2 regions of the Polaromonas sp. SP1 genome follow, and region 1 is predicted to be linked to the other one. Evidence: riboswitches for the same ligand, from Rfam matches in the RefSeq annotation. Region 1 holds a riboswitch; the other holds the start of a gene.
The links. Region 1 has a riboswitch for S-adenosylhomocysteine ahead of ahcY (adenosylhomocysteinase). Riboswitches for the same ligand answer to the same signal wherever they lie in the genome.

Region 1 (7,189 bases):
CTCGGCGGACTACACGAAGTTTGCGCAAGACACGGTTGGGCGCGAAAAGGTGCTGATCGACAAACTCGGGTTAGCGAAACCATAGCTAGGGCACACCCCTATCGGGGCTCACTGCGTGTAGCCTCTTTTCCCCTTGCAGGGGACGGCGCTAGCGGCCCGGCAAAGCCGGTTCCGCGGCGCCTGCTGGATCAGGCAGGGCCGTTCGGATTGGCCAGCACGAATAGTTCGTCGGCCAGCTGCCCGGCCAACTCCGGTTCCACGCCCGCCCCAAAAATCAGACGGTAAATGATGGGCGCCATCATGTGGTCCAGTACCTGCTGCACGGTGGGTGTGGCGTCGCCGCGGGCCTGGGCGCGTTGGACGAGCACCGTGGCTTCGTTGCGGCGGTTTTTCAGGCAGTTGGTCTCTTCTGACCCGGCCAGTGCGGCCGCCGCCTTCAGCAAGGAGGCATTGCCTGGCTTGTTGAGGTGGGTGATCAGTTCCTGGGCCCAGGCCGTGAGTTCGGCTTTCAGGTCGCCGGTCTCCGGCAGCGGGCGGTTCGGGTCCAGCCGGTTGCTGGCGGTTTCGTCGAGCAGGCCGTTCACGTCGCCCCAGCGCCGGTAAATGCTGGAGGCGCTCACGCCGGCGCGCTCGGCCACGGCCGGCACGGTCACCTTGTCGCGGCCTTCCTGGGCAATCAGCTCTTCCAGTGCCTTGCGCACCACAAATTGCACCTGCGCGCTGCGGCCGCCGGGGCGTTTGTTCTGGGGTGTGGGTGAAGTGCTCATCAGGGCGAATTTTATCCTAAAAGCAATGATCTTTGCGTTAATTTTAAAACCGGCGTAGAATTCACAAACGCAAATAAATTCGCTTTAAGAAAGTTGAGCGTTCCCCATGACCGCACCCGCCGCCCCTTCATTGCAATCCTCTGCCTCTTCGGGGGCCACCCGCTGGAAATTGCCGCCCGCAGCCGCCTTCCCGCTGCTGGCCATCTTGCTTTTCGCCTTTTTTGTGGCCGGCAGTGCGCCTTCGCCGCTGTTTGTCGTCTTCCAGCAGCAGTGGGGCTTTTCACCGGCGCTGCTGACGGTAGCGTTTGCGATCTATGCGATTGCACTGCTGGCCTCGCTGCTGGTGGCCGGCTCGCTGTCTGACCACATCGGCCGGCGGCCGGTGGTGTTTACCGCCTTGCTGCTGCAGGCCGGCGCGATGCTGACCTTTTTGCTGGCCGAAAGCATCCACGGCATCATCGCCGCGCGCATCGTGCAGGGCATTGCGACCGGCATGGTCAGCGGTGCGCTGACGGCCGCGGTGGTCGAAGCCGCCCCGGCCGCGCAAAAACGCCTGGGCGCCATGATCGGCAGCGTCTCGCCGCTGGCGGGGCTGGCCGTGGGCGCGCTGCTGACCGGCATCGCCGTCAAGTTCGCATTGCACCCGGTGCCGCTGGTGTTCGGTGTGCTGGTGGCCATCTGTGTGGTCGGTGCGGTGGCTACGCTCTTCCTGCCTGAAAGCGCCACGCCGCGCCCAGGCGCGCTCGCCTCGCTGGTGCCGCGCATTTCGATCCCGGCGCAGGCGCGCGCTGAATTCTTCCGTGGCGTGCCGACGATGCTGGCCGTGTGGTCGCTTGCGGGGCTTTACCTGTCACTGGTGCCGTCCATGCTGCAGCAGATCTTTGGCATCCACGACGGCGTCGTCAACGGCCTGGCTATTGCGACCTTTTTCGGGTTGGGTGCTGCGTCGCCAACCTTGCTGAAAAACCTGTCGCCTGTGCGCATGAGCGCCGTCGGCATGAGTTTGCTGGCCGTGGGCGCGGGCCTGGTGGTGCTGGCGCTGGCCACGCGCTCTGTGGCGTTGTTTTTTGCGGGCACGGCGCTGGCGGGTTTTGGCGGCGGCTCGGCTTTCTCTGCCCAGGTGCAGACGCTGGCGCCGCTCGCGCAGCCGCATCAACGGGCGGAGCTGTTTGCCGCGCTGTATGCCACCAGCTACCTGGCTTTCAGCGTGCCCGCCATGCTGGCTGGCCGCTTGATCGCGCCGCTGGGTTTGCCTGCCACGGTAGAGGGCTATGCGGGGTTGGTGCTGGCTGTGGCCGCCCTGGGCGCCTGGCTACGCTGGGGCTCGGTCCGCCGCGGATAGGTGCTCACCCCTGCTGACGCTCACTTCGTGTAGCGTCCCCTCCCCTTGCAGGGGACGGCGCCTGCGGCCGGGCAGAGCCCGATCCGCGGCACCCGCTGAATCAATGGAGGGCAGCCGCGCGGATGGGTTGGCTTAATCCAGCAGCGCGCGGACTACCTCGGTGAACCCTGCGCCGCGCTCACCGCGTGTCACGTAGGTTGGCAAATGCGCCAGCTGCGGCACAAAGCGCGCGATATTGGCCACGCCCACGCTGTTCGCAAAGGTCTTGAACATCAGCTGGTCGTTGGTCGAATCGCCCACATACACCCAGCGATCCATCTCGGTGTCCAGATCGCGCTGCCAGAGCTGCCGGACAATCCAGCGCGCGCCTTCCAGCTTGTTGTGCCCGCCGTACCAGCCGTTGATGTGGATGCTGCTGACGGTGGCGTGCATGCCTTCGCTTTTCATCAGCGCCACTACGGCAGCGATCTGCGCCTCGCTCAAGTGCACAAATTCGCTGTGGTCGATGGCGATGTCGGTTGCGCGGCCCGGCGAGTCGGTGGCGCGGGCCACGCCTGGCATCTCGCGCTCAATGCGCGCCAGCACGGCCTGCATGCGGGCGAAGTTGGCGCTGCGTGTGGCGGCGTCCTGTTGATATAGTTTTGATAGCGGCCTGCCCACGTCCTGTATGGGCTGCAGGCCTTTTTTATGCTCAGGGCGCAGGGCGACGGCGCCGTTCTCCGCCACGATGGCATCCACCGGCCAGCTTGCCGCAAAAGGCTCACTCCAGCCGACCGGCCGGCCGGTGATGGCCACCACTTTGAGCCCGGCCGCTTTCAGTTCACCCAATGCCTGCAGCGCATCCGGGGTGATTTCGCCTTCCGTGGTGAGTGTGTCGTCGATGTCGGTGAAGACGCCGGTAATCTGCGCGCGCTCGGCGGGCGGCCAGGCGTTGAGGTCTTTCATCATCGCTTTCTCAATACCTCAATGCCCATCAACAGGGCGCTGACTGTGATCACCAAACCCGCGATCCCCTGGATCCAATCGTTGAACGACAGTTTCCCGGGCTCAAGCACCGCTTCGGATGGATAGCCGGGATCGTAGTAAACGGCCACCGTGTCGCCTTTTTTGAACGCAGCCTGGAATTGCTCGGACTCACTCCTGGAAAGGCAGCTGTCCGATGCGCGCACATTCTGGCCGGTGAAGTGCCGGCCTTGCACCTTGTAGCTGTAGGTGGCAATCGGCTCATAACAATCGTCTTGCCTGTCCGAAGCGGGCTTCACGCCGGAAGAAAGTATTTGCGCGCTGCCGGTTTCCCAATCGAGGGTTTCTGAGGCCCGGTAGGCCTTGGAGGCAAAGTTGGCGCTCATGCCCGCGCCCATGAGCAGGAACAGGGCACAGTAGACGGGCGTCAGAGGGGGATACCTCATCAGGCCGCCTCGTAGCCGCAATGCCTGACGGCAAGGGGAAAGTGGCGCGCGTCGAAGTCTTGCATGGTGAAATTCTCGCATGTATGGCCCCCACGGTCGTGCACTTCGTGTCACTCCCTGCCCCCCGAGGGGGCCGCCCGCCTGTGGCCCGGCAAAGCCGGTTCCACGGCTCATGCTGGCGTGAAGAGTCAGGGGCGTAACGAGGGGAGGTCTTCACCAGTGGGGGCCGAGGGTCCGGCTTCGCCGGCCCCAGGCGCCGCCCCCTGAGGGGGGAGCAGGCTACACGAAGTGAGCCTGAACGGGGGGGTATAATCAGCCCTCCTGAGGAGCGTTGCAAGCCACGTCATGTGGACCAGGCTCAGGACTTCATTGCAACCACGCTCACCCGCATGTGCTCTCAAGCCGGGTGAATGACTGAATTCTCCCTTCCCTTGACTGCCGCATGCCCGTGGCGATTTTGCCCAGTTGACGTTTGATATTTGGAGAACCGTATGAGCGCCGTCCTGAAACCTTCCACCGACCACATCATTGCCGACATTTCGCTTGCCGCCTGGGGCCGCAAGGAACTGAACATCGCGCAAACCGAAATGCCCGGCCTGATGGCCATCCGCGAAGAGTTCGCGAAAGCGCAGCCGCTCAAGGGCGCGCGCATCACCGGCTCGCTGCACATGACGATCCAGACCGGCGTGCTGATCGAAACCCTGCAAGCCCTGGGCGCCGACGTGCGCTGGGCTTCGTGCAACATCTTCTCGACGCAAGACCACGCCGCCGCTGCGATCGCCGCCGCCGGCACGCCTGTCTTCGCCATCAAGGGCGAAACCCTGGCCGACTACTGGGACTACACCCACCGCATTTTTGAATTCAACGGCGCCAAGGGCACGCCTGAAGAAGGCCCCAACATGATCCTGGACGACGGCGGCGACGCGACGCTGCTGATGCACCTGGGCACCAAGGCCGAAAAAGACGCCAGCCTGATCTCCAAGCCCGGCAGTGAAGAAGAAGTCTGCCTCTTCAACTCGATCAAGGCCAAGCTCGCGCAAGACCCGACCTGGTACAGCCGCCGCCTGAAAAACATCATCGGCGTGACCGAAGAAACCACCACCGGCGTGCTGCGTTTGAATGAAATGTCGGCCAAGGGTACGCTGGCCCTGCGCGCCATCAACGTGAACGACTCCGTCACCAAGAGCAAGTTCGACAACCTGTATGGCTGCCGCGAATCGCTGGTCGACGCCATCAAGCGCGCCACCGACGTGATGGTTGCCGGCAAGGTTGCCCTCGTGGCCGGTTACGGCGACGTGGGCAAGGGCTCGGCCCAAGCCCTGCGCGCCCTGAGCGCCCAGGTCTGGGTGACCGAGATCGACCCGATCAACGCCCTGCAGGCCGCGATGGAAGGCTACAAGGTCGTGACCATGGAATACGCTGCGGACAAGGCCGACATTTTTGTGTCCGCCACCGGCAACAAGAACGTCATCACCTATGAACACATGGCCGCGATGAAAGACCAGGCCATCGTCTGCAACATCGGCCACTTCGACAACGAAATCGACGTTGCCGCGCTCGAAAAATGCAAGTGGGAAGAGATCAAGCCGCAAGTCGACCACGTGATCTTTCCGGATGGCAAGCGCATCATCCTGCTGGCCAAGGGCCGCCTCGTCAACCTGGGTTGCGGCACCGGCCACCCCAGCTTCGTGATGTCGTCCAGCTTCGCCAACCAGACGATTGCACAGATCGAGCTGTTCACCAAGAAAGACGCTTACGAAGTGGGCAAGGTCTATGTGCTGCCCAAGCACCTCGACGAGAAGGTGGCGCGTTTGCACCTGAAGAAGGTCGGTGCCATGCTGACTGAATTGAGCGATGAGCAGGCTGCGTACATCGGCGTGTCGAAGGCCGGCCCGTACAAAGCCAACACCTACCGCTATTAATTTTCCTGGCTACTGCGCGACCCGGTAGCGGCGTTGCGGATCCCGATCAGGTAATCCTCATGCACCTCAAGTGCATTCCGGTTGCCTGACGCCCGCGCCTTGCTCTCGGGCCGCTCGCTACGCCCTTGAGGCTGTTGTTGGAATACCGGAACACACACCATGCGCGCTGACCTATTCCTCGTCGACCACGGCCATGCCGCCACCCGCTCCCAGGCCCAGCGCCTGATTGCGTCGGGTGTGCAGTGGCGCGCGGAAACCGACGCGCCCTGGAAGAAGGTCGCCAAGAACGGTGACGAGATTCCGCCGGGCGCCCAGCTGCAATTGCTGGACACCACCGAAGCCAAATACATCTCGCGCGGCGGGCTCAAGCTGGAAGGCGCGCTCAAGGCCACCGGCCTGAAGGTCGCCGGCCTGCGCTGCCTGGATATCGGCCAGTCCACCGGCGGTTTTACCGACTGCCTGCTGCAGCACGGCGCCGCGCAGGTGGTGGGCGTGGACGTGGGCCACGGCCAGCTGCATGCCAGCCTGCGTGAGGATCCGCGCGTCATTTGCATTGAAGGCGTGAACGCCCGGTCCATGACTGCTGCAGATTTGATAGCGGGACATGCAGGCGATACGGGGGCTACAGGCTATTTTGATGACGAATTCGAAGACGATGAGGACGTGCAGGAAGAACCCGCCGTCGAAGCCGGCTTTGACTTCCTGACCGGCGATTTGTCCTTCATCTCGCTCACCCTGGTGCTGCCGGCGGTCGTTCGCCTCCTCAAGCCCGGCGGCGATTTGCTGATGCTGATCAAGCCGCAGTTCGAGTTGCAGCCCGGCCAGATCGGCAAGGGCGGCATTGTGCGTGACGCGGCACATTTTGAGTTTGTGGAAAAGCGTTTGCGTGATGCCTGCGCGGCCTTGGGCCTGGACGTGAAGGCCTGGCTGGCGTCGCCGATTGAAGGCGGCGACGGCAACCGCGAATTTTTTATCCAGGCCGTCAAGGGTGCTGATGTGGCGGGCGAAGACCAGCCGCTGCCGGCCGCGCCGCAGCGCAAGGTTGCCAAGCGCGTGCCCCGCAGCGAGCTGCGTGCCGCCCGTGCGCCGCACGAAGACTCTGAACTCGCGCATGCCGGCCAGCCTGGCCCTGCACGTGGCAAGCGGCGCGAGAAGAAAAACGACAACGACGAATAAACGACGAGTGAGATCCGAGATGAACCTGCCCCTCAGCTTTGAATTCTTTCCGCCCAAGACGCCTGAAGGCGCTGAAAAACTTCGCGTCACGCGCCAGGCGCTGTATGCGCACAAGCCCGAGTTCTGCTCGGTCACCTTTGGCGCCGGCGGCTCCACGCAAGACGGCACCTTCGGCACGGTGAAAGAAATCCTGGACGAAGGCGTGGCCGCGGCCTGCCATTTCTCCTGCGTGGGCGCGACCAAAGCCACGGTACGCGAACAACTCGCCACCTTGCGCGCCATGGGCGTCAAGCGCCTTGTCGCGCTGCGCGGCGACTTGCCCAGCGGCTACGGCGCCGGCGGCGAGTTTCATTACGCCAGCGACCTGGTGGCCTTTATCCGCGAAGAAACCGGCGACGCCTTTCACATCGAAGTGGCGGCTTACCCCGAAATCCATCCGCAAGCCAAATCGGCCGATGCCGACCTGCAGGCCTTTGTCAAAAAAGTGAACGCCGGCGCCAACTCGGCCATCACGCAATACTTCTTCAACCCCGACGCCTACTTTCGTTTTGTCGACGACGCGCAGGCGCTCGG
Region 2 (7,189 bases), 720 kb from region 1:
AACCAACACCTTCGGCGCGACCACGGTGGCCCAGGCCGATTACGACATGGCCGACCTTGCCATCGAGATGAATTACGAGTCGGCCCGCATTGCCCGCGCCGCCTGCGACAAATTTTCCACGTCCGACAAACCGCGTTTTGTGGTCGGCGCCCTCGGCCCCACGCCCAAGACGGCCAGCATCAGCCCCGACGTGAACGACCCCGGCGCGCGAAACACCAGTTTCGAAGAATTGCGCAAGGCCTATTACGAGCAGACCGAGGCGCTGGTCAAGGGCGGCAGCGATGTGCTGCTGGTCGAAACGATTTTCGACACGCTCAACGCCAAGGCGGCGCTCTTCGCCATCGACGAATACTTCGACAACTCGGGCGAGCGTCTGCCCCTCATCATCAGCGGCACCGTGACAGACGCCTCCGGCCGCATCCTGAGCGGCCAGACCGTCACCGCCTTCTGGCACAGCGTGCGCCATGCCGCGCCGCTGGCCATCGGCCTCAATTGCGCGCTGGGCGCGACCCTGATGCGCCCTTATATCCAGGAGCTGGCGCGCGTGGCCGGCGACACCTTCATCAGCTGCTACCCCAACGCCGGCCTGCCCAACCCCATGAGCGACACCGGCTTTGACGAGACGCCCGACGTGACGTCGCGCCTGCTGCGCGAGTTTGCCGACGAAGGCCTGGTCAACATCGTGGGCGGCTGCTGCGGCACTACGCCCGACCATATCCAGGCGATTGCCCAGGCGGTGACGCCGGCGGCGGCGCGCTCGGTTGCTACCAAATTTTTCTACCGCGAGGCGGCGTGAAGACCGGCGGGCTTCTGCTCGCCAGTCTGGCCCTGCTTGCCGCCTGCGGGCAAAGCCCTCCTTCCTGGGATGTCCTGCTGTCCGGCAAGATCACGGGGCAATATCCCAACTACACCGTCACTGTGCCCGCGCCTGGTCAACTCACGGTTGAGCGGCCCGGCATGCCGCCCAAAAACGTCGAGGTCGCGCCCATTTCCCAGCACTGCCTGCGCGGCGCTAAGAACCTGTTCACGATCTAAACGGGGCCGCGCAAGCACCTTCTCGGGATGGGATGCAAGGCGCGGTGCGACGCTCATAGCCCAGCTATGAGCTAGCGCCGCAACGCCGCAGACCGCCCGAGAAGGCGCTTGCCCTCCGGGTTGGGGTGAAATCGGGCGATTGAGCCACCCGGTCACTTGCAAGGGCATTAGCCCATGCGGCGTGACCGGTCGGCCCACTCATCCCGATTGCACCCCAACGCGGCCCCGTTTAGACCGTGAACAGGTTCTGAAGACTGCAGTTATGCCGTCGAGCAAATGCTGCTGGAATTGCGCGACCCCTGAGCCTCACGCAATGCCCGGAAATTTGCTGCAGGGCGGGCGCAGGGCAGCCTGAGCGCTTAAAATAGCCCTATCCCCAAGGAGCGTTGCAGCGAAGCCGCCCGGTTTCGTCAGGCTTGGGTTTTCAAGATTCCTGCCCCCGCGGCAGACTTTTTGCAACGACGCTCACCTTGCCCCGAAGGTGAAGCGCATGCCCGAAATCGAAAATTCCGTCTCTGTCCCCCCGATGAAGCTGTCCGGCCTTGAGCCCGTGCAGGTCGGCGAGGGCAGCCTGTTCGTCAACATCGGCGAGCGCACCAACGTTACCGGCTCCAAGGCCTTCGCCCGCATGATCCTCAACGGCGAGTACGAACAGGCGCTGGCCGTGGCCCGCCAGCAGGTCGAAAACGGCGCGCAGATCATCGACATCAACATGGACGAGGCCATGCTGGACAGCCAGGCCGCCATGGTGCGCTTCCTGAACCTGATCGCCAGCGAGCCCGACATCGCCCGCGTGCCCATCATGATCGACAGCTCCAAGTGGAGCGTCATCGAAGCCGGCCTGCGCTGCATCCAGGGCAAGGGCATCGTCAACTCGATCTCGATGAAGGAGGGCCTGGAGCCCTTCAAGCACCAGGCCAAGCTGCTCAAGCGTTACGGCGCGGCGGCAGTCGTGATGGCCTTCGACGAAAAAGGCCAGGCCGACACCTATGAGCGCAAGGTCGAGATCTGCGAGCGCGCCTACCGCGTGCTGGTCGACGAGCTGAACTTCCCGCCCGAAGACATCATCTTCGACCCCAATATTTTTGCCATTGCCACCGGCATTGAGGAGCACAACAACTACGCGGTCGACTTTATCAACGCCACGCGCTGGATCAAGCAGAACCTGCCGGGCGCCAAGGTCTCGGGCGGCGTGTCCAACGTGTCCTTCAGCTTTCGCGGCAACGACCCGGTGCGCGAAGCCATCCACACCGTGTTCCTCTACCACGCGATCCAGGCCGGCATGGACATGGGCATCGTCAACGCCGGCATGGTCGGTGTGTACGACGACCTGGACCCGGTACTGCGCGAGCGCGTCGAAGACGTCGTGCTCAACCGCACGCCTGTTTACAAGCCCGGCGAGGCCGAACTCACGCCCAGCGAACGCCTGATCGAAGTGGCCGAAACCGCCAAGAGCGGCGCCAAGGACGACAGCAAGAAAAACGAATGGCGCGCATTGCCGGTGCGCCAGCGCCTGTCGCATGCGCTGGTACACGGCATGAACGAGTTCATCACCGAAGACACCGAAGAGATGTACCAGGAGATCCTGGCCGGGGGCGGCCGGCCGCTGCACGTCATCGAAGGCCCGTTGATGGACGGCATGAACGTCGTCGGCGACCTGTTCGGCCAGGGCAAGATGTTTTTGCCCCAGGTCGTCAAAAGCGCCCGCGTGATGAAGCAGGCCGTGGCGCATTTGCTGCCCTACATCGAAGCCGAAAAGCTGCTGCTCGAAGCGGCCGGCGGCGACGTCAAGACCAAGGGCAAGATCATCATCGCCACCGTCAAGGGCGACGTGCACGACATCGGCAAGAACATCGTCACCGTGGTCTTGCAGTGCAACAACTTTGAAGTCGTCAACATGGGCGTGATGGTGCCCTGCCATGAGATTTTGGCGCGCGCCAAGGTTGAGGGCGCCGACATCGTTGGCCTCTCAGGCCTCATCACCCCCAGCCTGGAAGAAATGCAGTACGTGGCGGCCGAGATGCAGAAGGACGACCACTTCCGCATCAGGAAAATCCCGCTGCTCATAGGCGGCGCCACCACCAGCCGCGTGCACACGGCCGTCAAGATTTCGCCGCATTACGAAGGCCCGGTGGTCTATGTGCCCGATGCGTCGCGCAGCGTCAGCGTGGCGCAAAGCCTGCTGTCCGACCAGGCTGCCAAGTACATCGAAGAGCTCTATACCGACTACGACAAGGTGCGCACCCAGCACGCCAACAAAAAACAGGTGCCGATGTGGCCGCTGGCCAAGGCGCGCGCCAACGCCACGCCCATAGCCTGGGCGAACTACACGCCGCCGGTGCCCAAGTTCACCGGCCGCCGCGTGTTCAAGAACTTCGACCTGGCCGAGCTCGCGCAGTACATCGACTGGGGCCCTTTCTTCCAGACCTGGGACCTGGCCGGGCCTTTCCCCGCCATCCTGAAAGACGAAGTCGTGGGCACCGAGGCCGTGCGTGTGTATGCCGACGCGCAGCGCATGCTCAAGCGCCTGATCGAAGGCCGCTGGCTCACCGCCAACGGCGTGATGGCGCTGTACCCGGCCAACAGCGTGGGCGACGACATCGAGATCTACACCGACGAGTCGCGCAGCGAAGTGGCGATGACCTGGTACGGCCTGCGCCAGCAGACCGAAAAAACCGCCATCGACGGCGTGATGCGCCCCAGCCGCTGCCTGGCCGATTTTGTGGCCCCCAAGGTCGTTGCTACTGAATTAATAGCAAAAGGCCAAGGCGCCACCTTGGCTGCAGGCCAAAAAGGCTTGAAAACGCTTCCGGACTATATTGGCGTGTTCGCCGTCACAGCCGGCATCGGCGCCGAGAAGAAAGAAAAGTACTTCCTCGACGACCACGACGACTACTCGTCCATCATGCTCAAGGCCCTGGCCGACCGCCTGGCCGAAGCTTTTGCCGAATGCCTGCACCAGCGCGTGCGCAAGGACCTGTGGGGCTATGCGCCCGCCGAATCCCTGGACAGCGAGGCCCTGATCGCCGAAAAATACCAGGGCATACGCCCGGCGCCCGGCTACCCGGCCTGCCCCGACCACAGCGTCAAGAAAGAGATGTTCGAATTGCTCAAGGCCGGTGAGATCGGCATGGCGCTGACCGAAAGCCTGGCCATGACGCCGGCCGCCAGCGTCAGCGGCTTTTACCTGAGCCACCCCGAGAGCACTTACTTCAACGTCGGCAAGATCGGCGACGACCAGTTGCAGGACCTGGCGAAGCGGCGCGGGCTGAAGGCGGAAGAGTTGCAGCGATTGCTGGCTCCCAATCTTTAAAGGCGGCGGCTTTAAGAACAGCGGTTGCCGGGTTACCGCTGTCATTCGCGTTTACGGCGGCTTTGCCGGAAAATAAGCTGCGTTCACATAAATACACAACCGTTTTCAAGAGCGTGTTTACCTTTTCGGCTTGGGAAACGTTGACAGGGAACGTTGACAAAGAACGTTGACAAAGTCCTGGCCCAAGGTTGAGCCAAAAAACTGATTTCACCAGAGGGGAAATAGCCATGAATACATCCACCGAAACTCTCCAGCCCGGCCAGCAGGCCGCGTCGACCAGCAAGCCCCTGTGGGCCGCGGTCGGCATCCTGGGCGTCGCCGTCCTGGCCATGGGCGCCACCATGATTTACCAGATGCGCAACCCGCCTGCGCCCGCAGCGCCGGTCGCGCTCGCTGCACCGCAAGCTGCGGCCCCGGCCGCGCCGCCCGCGGCAGCCGCAGCCACCGCCGCCGACGACCTGGCCGAAAAACCCGTCGCGGCGCCCGCCAAACCCGCGCCGGTGCCTGCCAAAAAAGTGGTCAAGCCCACACCCAAACCGGTGCCCGCACCCAGCTATGCCGGCGTGGCGCCCGCACCCGCACCGTATCCTGCACCGGCACCCGTGGCGGTCTGCCATGTGTGCGGCGCTGTCGAGTCGGTCACGCCGGTGGAGCGCTCCACCAAGCCGGCCGGTGTCGGCATCGGCACCGTGGCCGGTGGCGTGCTGGGCGCCGTGCTCGGCAACCAGGTGGGCCACGGCGGCGGCCGCACGGCCGCCACCATCCTGGGCGCAGTAGGCGGCGGTTTTGCCGGCAACGCGATTGAAGGCCATGTGCGCAAGGAAACTGTCTACCAGGTCGGCGTGCGCATGGAAGACGGCTCGCACCGCCTGGTCGAAGTCGCCCGGCCGCCCAACGTGGGCAGCCGCGTGACGGTCGAAGGCTCCGTTCTGCGGACGGGCGACGGCGCCGTCTACGGCCCCAAGCCGCCTCCGGCCCCCGCCGCACCCCCGCCAGAGCCTTCGATTTACTCCGGCGGCCGCTAACAGCGCAGAAATAAAGGACGCCCTGCAATGCTGGCAGCAGCGTTGCAGGGCGTTTTTCATGGCCCGGTACAGAAGGCGCCGGGCCGCGCAACGGGGCGCTGTTTTGATGGCCCGGCGCTATGATGGCCGGCCAATCATCAGGAGGATTGCATGCGCCACCTTTTCATGACCCTGCTGGCGTCGCTCATGATTGCCGGCGCTTCCCACGCCTTTGCGGCCGGGCCCAAGGCCGGGCGGGACAGCCTGGCGTTCGCCGGCGCGCACGACCAGAACACGCCCGTGCTCCTCACCCCCGCTTCGCGCCCCGTGCCCTTTCGCGGCGCCGACGGGCGTGTGCATATTGACTACGAACTGCAGGTGACCAATGCGCGCGCCGTGCCCGTCAAGCTGGTGTCGCTCGAGGTGCTGGATGCCGCCTCCGGCAAGGTGCTGGCCACCGTGTCGGGGGCCGAGGTCGCGGCCACTTTTTCATTGCTGGGCGGCGCTACCGGCGACAGCGTCGGCGCTGCGCAAGCCGGCTTTTTCTGGATCGACGTTGTGCTGGAGCCCGGCCAGGCCATCCCGAAAGTCCTGTCGCACCGCGTCGTGACTTCCGGGCCGGAGGTCAAGCTCACGGCCGCTGTCAAAACCGCCGGCGAAGGCAGCGTGCAGACCACACAAACCGGCGGCAATGTGTCCGTCAGCACCCGGCCCGCCCCGCTGATCGGCCCGCCGCTCGAGGGCACGGGCTGGGTGGCCTTCAACGGCTGCTGCAAGGACATCCCGCACCGCCGCGCCGGCATCCCGGTTAACGGCGTGCTGTATGTGAGCCAGCGCTTTGCGATTGACTGGATCAAGATCGACGCGAACTCGCAGCAAAGCAACGGCGACAGCAACAAGAATGAAAACTGGCCCACCTACGGGCAAAAAGCGATTGCGGTGGCCGACGCCAAAGTGGTGTCCGTGCTCGACGGCCTGCCCGAGCGCGTGCCCAACGCCTTGCCGCCCGACACCAACATGCAAAACGTCACCGGCAACCACGTGATCCTCGACCTGGGGCGCGGCTACTACGGCTTTTATGCGCACCTGCAGCCCGGTTCCCTGAAGGTGCGCGTGGGCGACCGCGTCAAGCGCGGCCAGGTGCTGGCGCTGCTGGGCAATTCCGGCAATACCACGGCGCCGCACCTGCATTTCCACGTCTCGGACGGCATGGGCCCCTTGTCCTCACAAGGTGTGCCTTATGTGATCGACTCGTTCATCGCCAGGGGCGTGGCGACGGATGCGACCGAGCAGGGCAAGGTCGTGTGGGCCCCGCTGCCGCAGCAGCAGGCCATCCAGCGCGCCACCATGCCGATGAACGGCTATGTCGTCGATTTCCCGCCGTTGAAGTAAGGCCGAATTTGCCGCCTTGCTGCGGCACAACAGAAGAAACATGTTCAGACTTGCGTTAATTCTTTTTGGTGGCGATGCGCTGGTCAGGCGCTGGAAATTTTTCATGGCGGCGGGTGTGCTGGCCGCCCTTTTCGGCGCCGCGCTGCTGATTGACCTGGTGGACGGCGTGGCCGACGTGGCCACCTGGGTGCTGGGCGCGGTGCTGCTGGTGCAGGGCCTTGCCGAACTCACGGTGGGCGCGACCCACACGCAGGCGCGCCGCCGCTTCGAGATGCTGCGCGGCGCGGCCATGGTGGTGTTTGCCTGCCTGGTGCTGGACTTTCCCTGGGACAACTCGATTGCCGCCGGCATCCTGTTTGCCGGCGCCTTCACTTTCAACGGGCTGATCCGCATTGCCTCCAGCTGGCTGATCCGCTATCCGAGCTGGCGCAAGTCCAACGCGATC

Region 2: another riboswitch for S-adenosylhomocysteine. It lies ahead of metH (methionine synthase); the one in region 1 lies ahead of ahcY (adenosylhomocysteinase).

What each region holds. Positions count from the first base shown of each region.
Region 1 is NZ_CP031013.1:1,989,339-1,996,527, forward strand. Features, by position in the region: gene DT070_RS09385 (tripartite tricarboxylate transporter substrate binding protein) at 1-85, shown strand, start outside; gene DT070_RS09390 (TetR/AcrR family transcriptional regulator) at 189-767, opposite strand; gene DT070_RS09395 (MFS transporter) at 874-2,109, shown strand; gene DT070_RS09400 (HAD-IIB family hydrolase) at 2,242-3,054, opposite strand; gene DT070_RS21295 (DUF3592 domain-containing protein) at 3,054-3,692, opposite strand; S-adenosyl-L-homocysteine riboswitch at 3,836-3,908, shown strand; gene ahcY (adenosylhomocysteinase) at 4,010-5,440, shown strand; gene DT070_RS09415 (TlyA family RNA methyltransferase) at 5,600-6,616, shown strand; gene metF (methylenetetrahydrofolate reductase [NAD(P)H]) at 6,636-7,189, shown strand, end outside.
Region 2 is NZ_CP031013.1:1,268,168-1,275,356, reverse strand. Features, by position in the region: gene DT070_RS06125 (homocysteine S-methyltransferase family protein) at 1-796, shown strand, start outside; gene DT070_RS06120 (hypothetical protein) at 793-1,035, shown strand; S-adenosyl-L-homocysteine riboswitch at 1,408-1,509, shown strand; gene metH (methionine synthase) at 1,517-4,348, shown strand; gene DT070_RS06110 (glycine zipper 2TM domain-containing protein) at 4,576-5,373, shown strand; gene DT070_RS06105 (M23 family metallopeptidase) at 5,524-6,744, shown strand; gene DT070_RS06100 (DUF308 domain-containing protein) at 6,785-7,189, shown strand, end outside.